One region of the Kitasatospora sp. NPDC042419 genome, then DNA from elsewhere that is predicted to be linked to it. Evidence: predicted binding sites of a transcription regulator. Region 1 holds the regulator's gene; each other region holds the start of a gene.
The links. The regulator HrcA, encoded in region 1, represses chaperone genes, less so after heat shock. The targets are predictions, from matches to a motif close to TTNGCACTCNGNNNNNCNGAGTGCNAA.

Region 1 (5,266 bases):
GGCGAGTCGATGTTCCCGTCCAGCTCCTCGTGGATCCGGTCGAACCGGTCCGTGCCGATCCAGAGCCTGCCGGTCCGCCCGCCCCGGTAGCGCTTCCACCAGGCCGGCTCGACCCCGAACGCCGAGACCAGCAGCGCCCGGTCGCCGCCCGGCTCGAAGGACAGCCCGCCGACCGGGCCGTACGGCAGCCGCTCCGGCTCGCCGCCGTCCAGCGGCACCGCGTGGGCCCAGGTGCGGCGCAGCGAGGCCTGCCCGACGGCGGTGGTGGCGATCGGGCGGCCGTCCGGCGTCCAGCCGCGCAGCTGGGTCTGGGCGTCACCCCAGTGGGTCAGCCGCCGGGACGGTCCGCCGTCGACCGGGACGACGTGCACCTCGGGCGCGCCGTCCCTGGTGGAGGTGTAGGCGACGTGCCGGCCGTCCGGGGAGAATCTGGGCCGGCGGACCGGGAGGTGATCGGCCGTCAGTCTCCAGGCCCGGCCGCCGTCCAGCGGGGCGAGCCACACGTCGTTCTCGGCGACGAAGGTGACGAGGTCGCCGTGGAGGTGCGGGTGGCGCAGGTAGGCGCCGGCAGGGATGCTTTCGGGTTCGCTCACACCGCCAGCCTAGGCACCGATGCCGCGGCCACGCCCGGTTTTCCGCCGACCGCGCCCCGCCGGGGGACCGTCCGCCGGCGCCGCCCACCGGGGCCGCCCGTTCCCCGGCCCGGCGGGGCCCCGCCGGGCCGTCCCGCGTCCAGGCCCGCGTCCCGGCCCGGGCGGCTCAGCTCCAGCGGCCGGTGCGGCCCAGCAGCAGGGCCCCGGCCGCCACCCCCGCCGTCGAGGTGCGCAGCACGGACGGGCCGAGCCGGAACGGCTTCGCGCCGGCCTCGGCGAAGGCGGCCAGCTCCTCCGGGGAGACCCCGCCCTCGGGACCGACCACCAGCACGAGGTCCCCGGCCCCCGGCAGCACCGCCCCGGCCAGCGGTTCGGCCCCCTCCTCGTGCAGCACGGCCGCGAACGCGGCGCCGGCCAGCACCGGGGCCAGCTGCCGGGTGGTCATCGGGTCGCGGACCTCGGGGAACCGCAGCCGGCGGGACTGCTTGCCCGCCTCCCGCGCGGTGGCGCGCCACTTGGCGAGCGCCTTGGCACCGCGCTCGCCCTTCCACTGGGTGATGCAGCGGGACGCCGACCACGGGATCACCACGTCCACGCCGACCTCGGTCATGGTCTCCACGGCCAGCTCGCCGCGGTCGCCCTTGGGCAGGGCCTGGACCACGACGATCCGCGGCGCCGGCTCGGGCTCGCGGCGCACGACCTGCACGGCCACGTCGACCGCGTCCTTGCCGTGCACCGCCGCGACGGTGCCGTCCACCCCGAGGCCGAGGCCGTCGGCCAGGGTCACGGCCTCGCCCGCCTCCAGCCGCTTCACGGCGGCCGCGTGCCGCCCCTCCGGCCCGTCCAGCCGGACCAGCGCGCCGGGAGCGGCGGCGGCGATCCGCTCGGTCTCGACGACGAACACGGGCGCGGTCATGGGGTCTTCCTCCGGAGTGGGTCGGGCGGTGGAACGACGGCGCCCGGCGCCCCCGGACGGTGTGTCGCGGGGGTGCCGGGCGCCGGAGCCGTCAGCGGCCGTTGAAGGCGTCCTTCAGCCGGGAGAACAGCCCCTGCTGCCCGGGCGCGAACTGGCCGGACGGCCGCTCCTCGCCGCGCAGCACCGCGAGGCGGCGCAGCAGCTCCTCCTGCTCGGCGTCGAGCTTGGTGGGCGTCTGCACCTCGACGTGCACTATCAGGTCGCCCCGGCCGCCGCCGCGCAGGTGGGTGATGCCGCGGCCGTGCAGCGGGATCGACTGGCCGGACTGGGTGCCGGGCCGGATGTCGACCTCCTCCAGCCCGTCGAGCGTCTGCAGCGGCACCTGGGTGCCGAGCGAGGCGGCCGTCATCGGGATGGTGACGGTGCAGTGCAGGTCGTCGCCGCGCCGCTGGAACACCGTGTGGCTGGTCTCGGCGATCTCGACGTAGAGGTCGCCGGCCGGGCCGCCGCCGGGGCCGACCTCGCCCTCGCCGGCCAACTGGATCCGGGTGCCGTTGTCGACACCGGCGGGGATCTTGACCGTCAGGGTGCGGCGGGCGCGGACCCGGCCGTCGCCGGCGCACTCCGGGCACGGGGTCGGCACGACGGTGCCGAAGCCCTGGCACTGCGGGCAGGGGCGGGAGGTCATGACCTGGCCCAGGAAGGACCGGGTGACCTGGGAGACCTCGCCCTTGCCGCGACACATGTCACAGGTCTGCGCGGAGGTGCCGGGGGCCGCGCCCTCGCCGCTGCAGGTGGTGCAGGTGACGGCCGTGTCGACCTGGAGCTCCTTGGTGGTGCCGAAGGCGGCCTCCTCCAGGGTGATCTCCAGCCGGATCATGGCGTCCTGGCCGCGCCGGGTCCGCGAGCGCGGGCCGCGCTGGCCGGAGGCCGCGCCGAAGAAGGCGTCCATGATGTCGGAGAAGCCGAAGCCCGCCGCGCCCGCGCCGAAGCCGCCCGGCCCGCCCGCGCCGCCGTTCGGCGACAGCGGGTCGCCGCCGAGGTCGTAGACCTGGCGCTTCTGCGGATCGGAGAGCACCTCGTAGGCGGCGTTGATCTCCTTGAACCGCTCCTGCGTCTTCGGGTCCGGGTTGACGTCCGGGTGCAGTTCGCGTGCCAGGCGCCGGAACGCCTTCTTGATCTCGTCCTGCCCCGCATCCCGTCGGACGCCGAGTACCGCGTAGTAGTCCGTGGCCACCAAATGCTCCGCTTGTTCCGCCTGTAGAAGTGCTTGCGACTGGAACCACCGCCAGGGTCCTGGCGGTGGCCTTTCCTACGACTCGGCCAGGATCTGGCCCACGTACCGTGCCACCGCTCGCACCGCCCCCATTGTGCCCGGATAGTCCATCCGGGTCGGACCGATCACACCCAGTTTGGCCACGCTCTCGTCGCCCGAACCGTAACCGACCGAGACGACGGAGGTGGAATTGAGGCCCTCGTAGGCGTTCTCGCGCCCGATCCGGACCGTCATCCCGGCGTCCGCGGTCTCACCCAGGAGGCGGAGCAGGATGACCTGCTCCTCCAGTGCCTCCAGCACCGGCTGGATGGTCAACGGGAAGTCGTGGCCGAAACGGGTCAGGTTGGCCGTGCCGGCCAGCATGATCCGTTCCTCGTTCTGCTCGGCGAGCGCCTCGAAGAGCGTCGCCAGGACCGTCGAGACGGTCGGCCGGTCACCCGCCTCGAACTGGGCGGGCAGGTCCTCCAGCAGCCCCGGGACGTCGGGCAGCCGCTGTCCGGCGGCCCGCGCGTTGATCCGGGCCCGGAGGTCCGCAAGGACGGTCTCGCCGACCGCCCCCGGGCAGTCCACCATCCGCTGCTCGACCCGGCCGGTGTTGGTGATCAGGACCAGCATCACCTTGGCCGGGGCCAGCGCGACCAGCTCGATGTGCCGCACGGTGGAACGGGAGAGCGAGGGGTACTGCACCACAGCGACCTGGCGGGTCAGCTGGGCGAGCAGCCGGACCGTACGGGCGACCACGTCGTCGAGGTCGACCGCCCCGTCCAGGAAGTGCCGGATCGCCCGCCGCTCGGGCGCGCTCATCGGCTTCACCTCCGCCAGCCGGTCCACGAACAGGCGGTACCCCTTGTCGGTGGGGATGCGCCCGGCGCTGGTGTGCGGCTGGTGGATGTAGCCGTCCTCCTCCAGCGCGGCCATGTCGTTGCGGACGGTCGCCGGGGAGACCCCGAGGTTGTGCCGCTCCACCAGGGCCTTGGAACCCACCGGCTCCTCGGTCCCCACGTAGTCCTGGACGATCGCGCGAAGCACCGCGAGCTTGCGGTCGTCCAGCTGGCGGACCTCACCGGCCATGGGCACGCACCTCCGTCTTCACGCGTTGTCCGTTGTGACACGTGTCCGTTTCGAGTCGCTTCGGCCCCCTCTGGGAGGGCCCGGGCTTGGCACTCGGAACACACGAGTGCCAGAACCGTACCTGCCAGTGTAAGGCCCGGGTCCGACCTCAGGAACGGCCCGGCCGGGGTGATCCTGCCCGCAGTTCGCGGCGCGCGGGTGATGCCGCGGGCCCGGCCGGGTGGCAGCATCGAAAGCGGACGGCGAACGGAGGACCAGCGATGTCGACCTCGGGCCACCACACCCGCTTCGCACCCGACCGCGGCCTGACCGGCCGGATGGTCGGCACGATGTTCGTGATCGGGCTGCTGTACGTCGGATTCACCGGCCTGCTGATCGTGCTGCTGCGCGGCGCCTGGCCGATCATCGTCCTGATCTCCGGCGGCCTGTTCGTCGCCCAGTTCTGGTTCAGCGACCGGATCACCGAACGCGCCATGGGCGCCCACCGCGTCACCCCCGAGCAGTACCCCCAGCTGCACGGCACCGTCGACCGGCTCTGCGCGCTGGCCGACATGCCCAAACCCCGGGTGGCGGTCGCCGACAACGACATGCCGAACGCCTTCGCCACCGGCCGCAACCCGAAGAACGCGGTGGTCTGCGTCACCACCGGGCTGCTGCGCCGGCTGGAGCCCGAGGAACTGGAGGGCGTGCTCGCCCACGAGCTGTCGCACGTCGCCCACCGGGACGTCGCCGTGATGACGATCGCCGGCTTCCTCGGCGTCCTCGCCGGGGCCATGACCCGGATCGCCATGTACGGCGGGTTCATGGGCGGCGCCCGCAACAGCAACGACTCCAACGCCGCGCTCGCCGCCCTGGTCATCCCGCTGGTGTCGATCGTGGTCTACGCGATCAGCTTCCTGCTGACCAGGCTGCTCTCCCGCTACCGGGAGCTGGCCGCCGACCGGGCCGCCGCCCAGCTCACCGGCCGCCCCAGCGCGCTGGCGTCGGCGCTCACCAAGGTGACCGGCCAGATCGCCGCCATCCCGACCAAGGACCTGCGCCAGTCGCAGGCCTACAACGCCTTCTACTTCGCCCCCGCGCTGAACGCCCGGGAGACCGCCGCCCAGCTGTTCTCCACCCACCCGACGCTGGAGAAGCGGCTGGAGCAGCTGGCGGAGATCTCCACCCGGCTCGGCCACTGATCGGCCACCGATCAGCCGCGGATCGGCCGCCGATCGGCCGCTGAACCGCCTCCACCGAACCGCCTCCTCGTGAACCGCCTCCTCCGGGAGGGGAGGGAAAGGGACCACCGTGGGAATCCTGGACGCCCTGTTCGGCCGCACCAAGCCCGTCAAGCCCGACCTCGACCAGCTGTTCGGCGTGCCCTCCGCCGCGCTCACCCTGGAGGCGGCGGCCGGGTTCCGGCCCACC
Region 2 (5,266 bases), on a different contig from region 1:
TGATCAGCAGCGGGCGGGAGGTACCGCCCTGCACGACCTTCTCCAGCAGCGGCAGGAGCTCCTGGATGGAGGAGATCTTGCCCTGGTTGATCAGGATGTACGGGTCCTCCAGGACCGCCTCCTGCCGCTCCGCGTCGGTGACGAAGTACGGCGACAGGTAGCCCTTGTCGAACTGCATGCCCTCGGTGAAGTCCAGCTCCACGCCGAAGGTGTTCGACTCCTCGACGGTGATGACACCGTCCTTGCCGACCTTGTCGATCGCCTCGGCGATCAGCTCGCCGACCTGGGTGTCCTGCGCGGAGAGGGTCGCGACGGCGGCGACGTCGTCCTTGCCCTCGATCTCGCGGGCGATGGACAGCAGGTGCTCGGAGACGGCGGCGACGGCCTTGTCGATGCCCTTCTTCAGGGCGGCCGGGCCGGCACCGGCGGCGACGTTGCGCAGACCCTCGTTCACCAGGGCCTGGGCCAGCACGGTGGCGGTGGTGGTGCCGTCACCCGCGACGTCGTTGGTCTTGGTGGCGACCTCCTTGACGAGCTGCGCGCCAAGGTTCTCGTACGGGTCGTCGAGCTCGACCTCACGGGCGATGGTGACACCGTCGTTGGTGATGGTCGGAGCGCCGAACTTCTTGTCGATGACGACGTTGCGGCCCTTGGGGCCGATGGTCACCTTGACGGTGTCGGCCAGCTTGTTGACACCGCGCTCCAGCGAGCGGCGGGCGTCCTCGTCGAACTGCAGGATCTTCGCCATGTTCCCTATTCCCTCGGGGCTGCGGCCATCACGGCGGCCGCTCGACTACGTGAACCAACAACCACGCCCCGGGCCCCTGTCACTGGGACACGGATCCGGGGCGGGCCTGACGTCTTACTTCTCGATGATGGCGAGAACGTCGCGAGCCGACAGAACCAGGTACTCCTCGCCCTGGTACTTCACCTCGGTGCCGCCGTACTTCGAGTACAGGACGATGTCACCGACGGCGACGTCGAGCGGCAGACGCTGGCCGTCCTCGAAGCGGCCCGGGCCGACGGCCAGGACGACGCCCTCCTGGGGCTTCTCCTTGGCGGTGTCCGGGATAACCAGGCCGGAGGCCGTGGTGGTCTCGGCGTCGAGCGGCTGGACCACGATGCGGTCCTCGAGCGGCTTGATGGCAACCTTGCTGCTGGTGGTCACGTCCGAGCTCCCCTTCGGAGATTACGGGGTTTTCTAACGGGTAGGGGCGAACCTGCGCGTCTGCCGTCGCGGGGGTCAGACACGCGTCTTCGCGTTAGCACTCCCCCGGTGGGGAGTGCTAGGCACGACCATAGGCCGCGGTTAGCACTCAGTCAACCAGAGTGCCAACGACGCGCCTCCCGGACCCCGGTTCCGGATGAGTAGCCGTACTCATGTGCGACCCCGGCCCCCGACCGCACACTCGTCCCATGACCGCGACCCCCCTGACCGCGACCTCCCTTCGCACCGGCCCGTCCCTCCGCCGTGACCTGCTGCTGGCGCTCGCCACCCTCCCGCTGCTGGGAGCCGCCACCGCCCTGGTCGCCTTCGTCGCCTTCGCCCTGGCCATGGGCGCGGCGATGAGCGACGCCGGCGGAGTGGTCCTGTTCGTCGTCCTGGTCGGCGGCGCCCTCGCGCTCACGCCGCCCGTCGCGGTCGCGTGGCGCACCCGACGGGCCGGCTGGCGGCTGGTGCCGGTCGCCGCGCTGCTCTCGCCGCTCACCGCGCACTGGTGGTTCCAGCTGGTCTGACCGGCCGCGCTCCGGTCCGCCCGCCCCTGCGGCCCGCTCCGGTGCCGCCGCTCCGCCCGGCGCTCCCCCGGCGCCCCGACCGGCGAGAATGGCCCCGTGGAGACCGACAACCTGCAGCCCCTGCTGACCGACCGGGGCCAGGCCCTGCTCGCCGAACTGCGCGAGTTCGCGCCGGAGGACGAACTGGCGCTGGCCACCCGGCTGCGCAGGGAGCACCCGGCCGAACTGGTGTCCGCCGCCTTCGGACAGGCCCGGCTCAGGCAGCGCGCGCGGGCCAAGTTCGGCGCGGACGCCGACCTCATGTACTTCACGCCCAACGGCGTCGAGCAGTCCACCCGGCGCAGCGTCGCCGAGTGGCGGGCCCGCCGCTTCGCCGGTCTCGGCGTACGGCGGCTGGCCGACCTCTGCTGCGGGATCGGCGGCGACGTGCTGGCCCTGGCCCGGGCCGGGATCGAGGTGCTCGCCGTCGACAAGGACCCGGCCGCCTGCGCCGCCACCGCCGCCAACGCGGCCGCGCTGGGCCTGGCCGACCTGGTCGAGGTGCGCTGCGCGGACGTCGCCGACGTCGACGTCACCGGCTACGACGCGGTCTTCACCGACCCGGCCAGGCGCACCGCGCGCGGCCGGGTCTTCGACCCCGAGGCCTACGCCCCGCCGCTCTCCTGGGCGATCGAGGCCGGGCGGCGCACCCCCGTCGGCGCGCTCAAGGTGGCACCGGGCATCCCGCACGAGGCGGTGCCGTCCGACGCCGAGGCCGAGTGGGTCTCCGACCACGGCGACGTCAAGGAGGCGGTGCTCTGGTTCGGCACCCGGGCCGGCAGCCCGCACCGCGCCACCCTGCTCCCCCAGCAGGCCAGCCTGACCGGCGGCGACCTGCCCGACCCCCCGGCCGGCCCGGTCGGCCGGTACCTGTACGAGCCGGACGGCGCGGTGATCCGCGCCCACCTGGTCGCCGAGGTGGCCGGGCGGGTGAACGGCCGGCTGATCGACCCGAAGATCGCCTACGTCACGTCGGACGACCTGGTCGCGACCCCCTACGCGCACGCCTTCGAGCTGACCGACGTGCTGCCGTTCCACATCAAGAAGCTCAAGGCGCTGCTGCGCGAGCGGGGCGTCGGCACGGTGGTGATCAAGAAGCGCGGGATGGCGATCACCCCGGAGGACCTGCGCCGCCAGCTGAAGCCGTCCGGCCCGAACTCCGTCACGGTGATCCTCAGCCGGACCGACAACGGGCCGCTGATGATGCTGGGGCAGCCGGTCCGGGCCGACGGTCAGCCGGCGGGCGCCTCGATGTAGTCCTCCAGCCGGGCCACCGCGAAGCCCTGCTCCTGGATCCGCGCCAGCATCTCGCCGAACATCTGCGTCATCGTCTCGCCCTTGAGGTCCTTCGGACCCCGGAAGTGGGCGAGGACGATGTCGCCGGGCCGCAGCTTCCTGTCCGCCGCCTGGTACTGCATGTCGTGGATCTGCATCGACTCCCGCCAGAGCACGACGGCCTTCGGCCCGCACTGCCGCACCGCCCCGTTGAGCGCCGCCGTGTTGGCGCCGTCGCCGTACGGCGGGCGGAACAGCAGCGGCGCGGTGCCGTACTGCTGGGTGAGCGCGGCCTGGGCGTCGCAGATCTCCGCGCGCTGCTTCTCCGGCGTCACCTTGCTCAGCTGGGCGTGGTCCACGGTGTGGTTGTGGACGTGGTTGCCGAGCGCCTGGAGGCGCTTGAAGTAGCCGTAGTCGTCCTTGACGATGTCGCGGGTCAGGAACATCGAGACCGGCACCCTGAGGTCGGTCAGCATCTCGACGAACTTCGGGTCCTTCTCGGCACCGTCGTCGATGGTGACGAAGACGACCTTGTCGGTGGTCCGCACCTCGCTGAACACCGGGACCGGTCCGCTCCGCGGGAGCTTCACCGGCTTGTCGGCGGGCGCCGGCGGCGCGGGCGGCAGCGGCTTGAGGTTCCACTTCGCCCAGGCGGCCGCGTCCCCGGCGGCGGGCACCGGCACGGGGGCCGGCGTGGTCGCCGCGGGCTGCTGCGGCGCGGCGGAGGCGGCCGGGGCGGAGGTGCCGGGGCCGGCCGGGGAGGTGGCCGCCGCCGGCGGGTTGCCGCTCCCGCCGCCGCCGCACCCGGTGGCCGCCGCCAGCAGTGCCAGCGCCCCCACCGCGTACGCCGTCGTCCTGCCCCGCCCGTGCCTCTTCACCGCGCCACGCTCCCCGGTCCCGTCCAGCGATCTCGTCGCCATGCACGGTAACGGTCACGTGTTCGGTTCCCGGTCGGGCCTTCGAGCAGCCGATCGGCGGGGGTGGCCGCACCCGGCCTCCTCCTGCGGCGCTACTCCACGTGCTCGCTGGTGAAGGACCAGCGGTGCACCGGACGCCCCAGCAGCCCGGCCGGCGGCTCGGCCACGGGCACCGGCTCGCCGGTCCACCAGGTGATCAGCAGCACGCGCTCGCCGGGGGCGGCGAACAGCTCGGCGCGGACCAGCCCGGCCGAGCCGCGCAGCGCGGGCAGCGCGACCCCGCGGACCCAGGCGGAGAGCTCGGCGGCGCGCCCGTCGGCCGCCCGGGCCTCCCACATCGCGGCGGTGGTGGTCACTTCTGCGGCCCGGTCAGCGCGTCGTACGCCTGGCCGTGGACGTCACCGTGCGCGGCCGCGGCGCCGGGCACGTGGGTCTCGGTGACCGGCAGCGAGGAGTCGGCCGACAGGTCGAGGGAGGACGGCGCGCGGTCCCGCCAGACCATCTCGGCGCCGAGCGCGGCGACCATCGCGCCGTTGTCGGTGCACAGGCCCGGGCGGGGCACCCGGAGCCGGATGCCGGCCTTGTCGCAGCGCTGCTGGGCCATCTCGCGCAGCCGCGAGTTGGCCGCCACGCCGCCGCCGATCATCAGGTGCCCGACACCGCTGTCCTTGCACGCCTTGACCGCCTTGCGGGTCAGCACGTCGGTGACGGCCTCCTGGAAGGACGCCGCGACGTCCGCGACCGGCACGTCCTCGCCGGCCCGGCGCTTCGCCTCCACCCAGCGGGCGACGGCGGTCTTCAGACCGGAGAAGGAGAAGTCGTACTCGGGGTCCTTGGGGCCGGTCAGGCCGCGCGGGAAGGCGATCGCCTTGCGGTCGCCCTCGCGGGCGGTGCGGTCCACCACCGGGCCGCCGGGGAAGCCCAGGCCGAGCACCCGGGCGACCTTGTCGAAGGCCTCCCCGGCCGCGTCGTCGATGGTCGCGCCGAGCGGGCGGACGTCACTGGTGATGTCCTCGCTGAGCAGCAGCGAGGAGTGCCCGCCGGAGACCAGCAGGGCCATCGTCGGCGACGGCAGCCGGCCGTGCTCCAGCTGGTCCACGCAGATGTGCGAGGCGAGGTGGTTGACCCCGTACAGCGGCTTGTCGAGCGCCCACGCGTACGCCTTGGCGGCGCTCACGCCGACCAGCAGCGCGCCCGCCAGGCCCGGGCCGGCCGTGACGGCGATGCCGTCCAGGTCGCTGGCCTTGACGCCGGCGGTGTCCAGGGCGCGCCGGATGGTCGGGACCATCGCCTCCAGG
Region 3 (5,266 bases), on a different contig from region 1:
CCCGGCCGCTCTCGGTGGTGTTCACCCTCACGCCCTTCCGGCTGCCCGTCCGCGAACAGGCCCTGCTGAGCTGGGCCGGCCTGCGCGGGGCGGTGCCGATCGTGCTCGCCACCATCCCGATGGTCTCCGGCGCGCCGATGGCGCAGGAGGTCTTCAACATCGTCTTCATCCTGGTCGTGGTCTTCACCCTGCTCCAGGGCCCGACCCTGCCCTGGGTCGCCAAGTGGCTGCGGATCGGCGAGGGCTCGATGGGCCAGGACCTCGGCATCGAGTCGGCGCCGCTGGAGAAGCTGCACGGCCACCTGCTGTCGGTGGCGCTGACGCCGGCCTCCCGGATGTCCGGTGTGGAGGTCGGCGAACTGCGGCTGCCGGCCGGCGCGGCGGTGACCCTGGTGGTCCGCGAGGGGACCAGCTTCGTGCCGGACAAGGAGACGGTGCTGCGCGGCGGGGACGAACTGCTGGTGGTCACCACGGACGAGGTGAGCGAGGCGGCCGAGCGGCGGCTCCGGGCCGTGGACAAGGGCGGCAAGCTGGCCGGCTGGCTGCACGGGCGGGAGTGAGCGCTCCGGGGGTGCCGGACGCCCGGCACCCCCGGCGTCCTGGCGCCCCCGGCCTTTGGGTGCCCTGGCCTCTCGGTGCCCTGGCCTCGTGGCGCCCTGGTCTCCTGGTGCGGCACCGGCCTCCCGGCGTCCTGCGCCTCCCGGCTATGGGACGTTCGACCGGCATTCACCTTCGATAGGCAGGACAACTTTGGGCATGCCCTGTATTGTGGAGGGAAGCGCGCCATCTACGCGCGTATAGCTACTCTGGATGACACACCCCCAGCATCTGCCTGATGCAGAGTTGGCGCGACCGCTCGGCGGCCGCGGTCCGGCCCTCGGTGACCCCGCCGGCCGGCCCGGTATCTACCCCGGTCGACGCGCGAGAGGACGACTCTCGGCGCCGTCGGGGCTTTTTCATGCCCTGCCGCGCTACCAGGCAGCAGGAAGGACCGACCGTGACGGCCCGCCGAACGGTCGACGACGCCATGCCCGGGCACGACCTGCCCGCCGCGCCCGAGGACCGCGCCGACACCACCCCCACCCGGGTCGGGTACGGCGCGCTGCTGCGCACCCCCGGAGCCTGGACGTTCCTCGTCCCCGCCTTCGCCGCCCGGCTCCCCTACGCGATGCTCAGCCTCGGCATCCTGCTGCTGATCCGCGACACCCACGGCTCCTACGGCACCGCCGGCACCGCCGCCGCCGTCTCCGCCGTCGCCCAGGCCCTGATCGGGCCGCAGACCGGCCGGCTGGCCGACCGCTTCGGCCAGGCCGCCGTCCTGGTGCCGACCGTGCTGGTGCACGCCGTCTCGGTCGGTGCGCTGATCGCGCTGGCACTCGGCCACGCACCGGTCTGGAGCCTCTTCCTCGCCGCCGCGGCGGCCGGTGCCTCCGTGCCGCAGATCGGCGCGATGGTCCGGGCCCGCTGGGTGGCCAAGCTCTCCGCGGAGGGCGCGCCGCCGGCCAAGCTGAACACCGCCTTCGCCTTCGAGTCGGTGACCGACGAGTTCACCTTCGTGATCGGCCCGGTGCTGGCCTCCGCCATCGCCGCCACGGTCAACCCGGCGACCGGACTGATCGCCGAGGCTGCGCTGACCGTCGTCGGCGGGCTCGCGTTCGCCGCCCAGCGGCGCACCGCGCCCGCGCTGCACCCGCACGTTCCGGGCGCCCGCCGGGCCTCCGCCCTCGCCTCGCCCGGCGTCCGGCTGCTGGCCGGCGCGTTCCTGGGCGTCGGCACGGTCTTCGGCGCGATGCAGGTCTCCGTCGCCGCGTTCACCGAGTCGGTCGGACAGCCCGGGGCCAGCGGCACCGTGTACGGGATCTTCGCCGGCGGCTCGATGCTGGCCGGCGTGCTCTACGGGATGATCGCCTGGCGGCACGCCGCCCGGCACCGGATGCTCGCCAGCTACGCGCTCCTGGTGATCGGCTGCTCGACGCTCTGGGCGATGCCCAACCTGGCCTCGCTGGCCGTCGCCGGCCTGTTCTGCGGCCTGGCCATCGCACCGACCCTGATCACCGGGTACACGCTGGTCGAGACGCTGGTCGAGGACGGCGCCAAGACCGAGGCATTCACCTGGCTGACCGGCGCCATCGGGCTGGGCCTGGCGGTCGGGTCGATGGTGGCCGGCCAGCTGGTCGACGGGAACGGGCCGTCGGCCGGATTCCTGGTGCCGGTGGCCGGCGCCGGGCTGGGCCTGGCCGCGCTGGTCACCCTGCGGGGCCTGCTGGTCGCGCCGGGCGCCGGGGCCGGGAACACGGTGGCCGCCGGATCGGGCGCCGGGTCGGGCGCGGGGTCGGGTGTCGCTCCTCAGCTGGTGGGCGCCGCCAAGGGCTGAACGCCGGGCGGTGCGGGGCGGCGTCCCGGCGACGGGCCGGACTCATCTCACATCCGAGTCGCTGGACTGATCCAGCGGAATGCCGCATCATTGACCATCGTTAGCACTCATCAGGCGAGAGTGCCAGGAGGAAGACAAGTGCCCACGTACCAGTACCAGTGCACCGAGTGCGGCAACGGCCTGGAGGCGGTGCAGAAGTTCACCGACGAGCCGCTGACCACGTGCCCCGACTGCGAGGGACGCCTTCGCAAGGTCTTCTCCGCCGTGGGCGTGGTCTTCAAGGGCTCCGGCTTCTACCGGACCGACAGCCGCTCCTCCTCCAGCAGCTCGGTGAGCTCGTCCACCACCTCGTCGACGTCGACCTCGTCGTCCTCGTCCACGGCCTCGTCCTCGGGCGGCTCCGCCCCTGCGGCGAGCCCGGCCCCCGCGGCAGGCTGACCTCCGCGACAGCGACCGGACCGGGACTGCCGGACTGCCGGAACAGATCATCGAACGGCCCGTCGAACCCGCAAACACGCGGGTGCGGCGGGCCGTTCGCATTCCCTGATTGACGACACTCCCCCGAACGGCCCATGAATTCACACGTCCGGGGGATGCGCGTTATCCACAGCCCCGAGTTGTCCACAGGCTGAGGAAAAGATTTCCACCCGTCGCGCGGGCGGCCCAGAGTGTGCGTCAAGAGAAGCCGACCCGAGGCCGACCGGAAACGGACCCGGCCGGGGCCGGCACCCTGCGACCACCGGTGGTGCCCGTGCCGACCAGAAGCCACTCCCGCCCGCTCCCCCTCCCGCTCCCGCCGCTGCCCGCGCCGAGTGTCCCGCCGCGGCAGCCGGTGCCGCCGTTCCCGCCGATCAGACGGGGAGCCGGGCGCGGACACCGGCTCCGGCAGGCGCTCCGGCACCGCTCCGGGGGACCGGCCCTCCTCCTGCTCGCCATGGCCGCGGCGCTCGCCTTCGGCCCCGCGCGAGCGGGCCTGCCCCCGCCGGACGCGGCCCCCACCCACCGAACGGGTTGTCAATCGGGGGGAGCCGAAGATCACCCGTAACCGGAAAACGACTTCGTCGTTCACGCGGCATGAAAGGCTTCAAAAAGTTCCTGCTGCGTGGAAATGTCGTCGAGCTGGCCGTCGCCGTGGTCATCGGCGCCGCTTTCACCAACATCATCAACGCCTTCGTCAAGGGCGTGATCAATCCGATCGTCGGCTTGTTCGGAGCCAGGGACCTCGCGTCCTACAGCTCCTGCCTCAAGGGCCCCTGCGAGCTGGGCGCGGGCGGTGAGGTCACGTCCGGAATCCTCATCCTCTGGGGCAGCGTGCTGAGCGCGGCCCTGCAGTTCCTGATCACCGCCGCCGTCGTCTACTTCTGCCTCATCCTGCCGATGACCAGGTACACCGCCCACCGCAAGACGCCGGAGGACATCGCGGCGGAGGCCGAGGCCAAGGAGGTCACCCTGCTGACCGAGATCCGCGACGCCCTGGTCACCCAGGTCCGCTGAGGCGCACCGGCCGGCGCCGGGCCGCCGGTCAGTCGCCGTGGTGCGGCGGGCGCTGGCTCAGGTACCAGTCCAGCCCCCGTCCACCGCTCTCCCCCGCCCCCGGGCGACTGCCCCAGCCGGCGTCGGTGTCGTCCCGGGACTGCTGGTCCAACGGGTCCCGGAAGACCAGCCGGGCGCGCTCCGACCGGCGGGCCCCGGCGCGGCCGTCCTGCACCGGCTCCCGCCCGCCCGTCGGCGTTCCGACCGCCGCGGCTCCGTCCGTCGCGGCTCCGTCCGTCGCGGCTCCGTCCGTCTGCGCCTTCTCCACCGAGCCGTCCCCGCCGTCCATGCCGCTCACACCGCCGCCGTCACCCATGCCGTCCACCGTCCTCGCCGATCCCCGCCCGCCCCTACAGCCTAGAAGCCCCCCCGCCTCACAACCGCCGCCGCACGCACGCGGGCCCGGTGCGGAGCGCTCCGCACCGGGCCCACCGTGCCCGTTCCTTCCGGCCGTCGACCGCCGGCCGTCACGCCGCCTCGAAGCCCGCGTGATCGGCGATCTTCTTCAGCTCGGCCAGCGCGTGCTTCTCGATCTGGCGGATCCGCTCCCTGGTCAGTCCGTGCTGCTTGCCCACCTCGGTCAGGGTGCGCTCGCGGCCGTCCTCCATCCCGTACCGCGACCGGATGATCGAGGCCGTACGGTCGTCCAGCCGCCCGATCAGGTCGTCCAGCTCCTCGCGGCGGAGCATGACCATCACGGCGTCCTCCGGGGAGGTCGCGCCGGTGTCCTCGACGAGGTCGCCGAACTGGGTCTCGCCCTCGTCGTCGACCGACATGTTCAGGCTGACCGGGTCGCGCGCCCAGTCCAGCACGTCCTTGATCCGGGCCTCGGTGGTGTCCAGCTCGGCCGCGATCTCGGACGGGTCGGCCTCCCGGCCCAGCTCCTTGGACTTCTCCCGCTGCACGCGCCGGATCCGGCCCAGCTCCTCCACCAGGTGGACGGGCAGCCGGATCGTGCGCGACTGGTCGGCGATCGACCGGGTGATCGCCTGTCGGATCCACCAGGTGGCGTAGGTCGAGAACTTGAAACCCTTGGCGTAGTCGAACTTCTCGACCGCCCTCACCAGACCCGCGTTGCCCTCCTGGATGAGGTCCAGCAGCGGCAGCCCGCTGCGCGGGTAGCGCCGGGCGACGGCCACCACGAGGCGGAGGTTGGACCGGATGAAGACGTCCTTGGCGCGCTCGGCGTCCTCGGCTATCGCCTCCAGCTCCTCGCGCTGCATTCCCTCGGGGAGCTCGTCCTCCTCCAGCAGGTGCTGGGCGTACACGCCGGCCTCGATCCGCAGCGAGAGCTCGACCTCCTCGGCGGCATCGAGCAGGGGCGTCCTGGCGATCTCGTCGAGGTACATGCCGACCAAG

Region 2: a site for HrcA is predicted at 1,310-1,336, ahead of groES (co-chaperone GroES). Genes of this name have one in related genera too.
Region 3: a site for HrcA is predicted at 2,475-2,501, ahead of AC067J_RS22035 (FmdB family zinc ribbon protein). Genes of this name have one in related genera too.

What each region holds. Positions count from the first base shown of each region.
Region 1 is NZ_JBWKAW010000001.1:725,424-730,689, forward strand. Features, by position in the region: gene AC067J_RS03235 (S41 family peptidase) at 1-593, opposite strand, end outside; gene AC067J_RS03240 (16S rRNA (uracil(1498)-N(3))-methyltransferase) at 760-1,509, opposite strand; gene dnaJ (molecular chaperone DnaJ) at 1,601-2,746, opposite strand; gene hrcA (heat-inducible transcriptional repressor HrcA) at 2,822-3,856, opposite strand; gene htpX (zinc metalloprotease HtpX) at 4,117-5,037, shown strand; gene pspAB (PspA-associated protein PspAB) at 5,147-5,266, shown strand, end outside.
Region 2 is NZ_JBWKAW010000002.1:555,199-560,464, reverse strand. Features, by position in the region: gene groL (chaperonin GroEL) at 1-748, opposite strand, end outside; gene groES (co-chaperone GroES) at 863-1,168, opposite strand; gene AC067J_RS06380 (hypothetical protein) at 1,417-1,737, shown strand; gene AC067J_RS06375 (THUMP-like domain-containing protein) at 1,834-3,033, shown strand; gene AC067J_RS06370 (polysaccharide deacetylase family protein) at 3,009-3,971, opposite strand; gene AC067J_RS06365 (hypothetical protein) at 4,061-4,324, opposite strand; gene tsaD (tRNA (adenosine(37)-N6)-threonylcarbamoyltransferase complex transferase subunit TsaD) at 4,321-5,266, opposite strand, start outside.
Region 3 is NZ_JBWKAW010000011.1:164,223-169,488, reverse strand. Features, by position in the region: gene AC067J_RS22045 (potassium/proton antiporter) at 1-560, shown strand, start outside; gene AC067J_RS22040 (MFS transporter) at 1,028-2,374, shown strand; gene AC067J_RS22035 (FmdB family zinc ribbon protein) at 2,513-2,812, shown strand; gene mscL (large conductance mechanosensitive channel protein MscL) at 3,449-3,868, shown strand; gene AC067J_RS22025 (hypothetical protein) at 3,897-4,223, opposite strand; gene AC067J_RS22020 (sigma-70 family RNA polymerase sigma factor) at 4,375-5,266, opposite strand, start outside.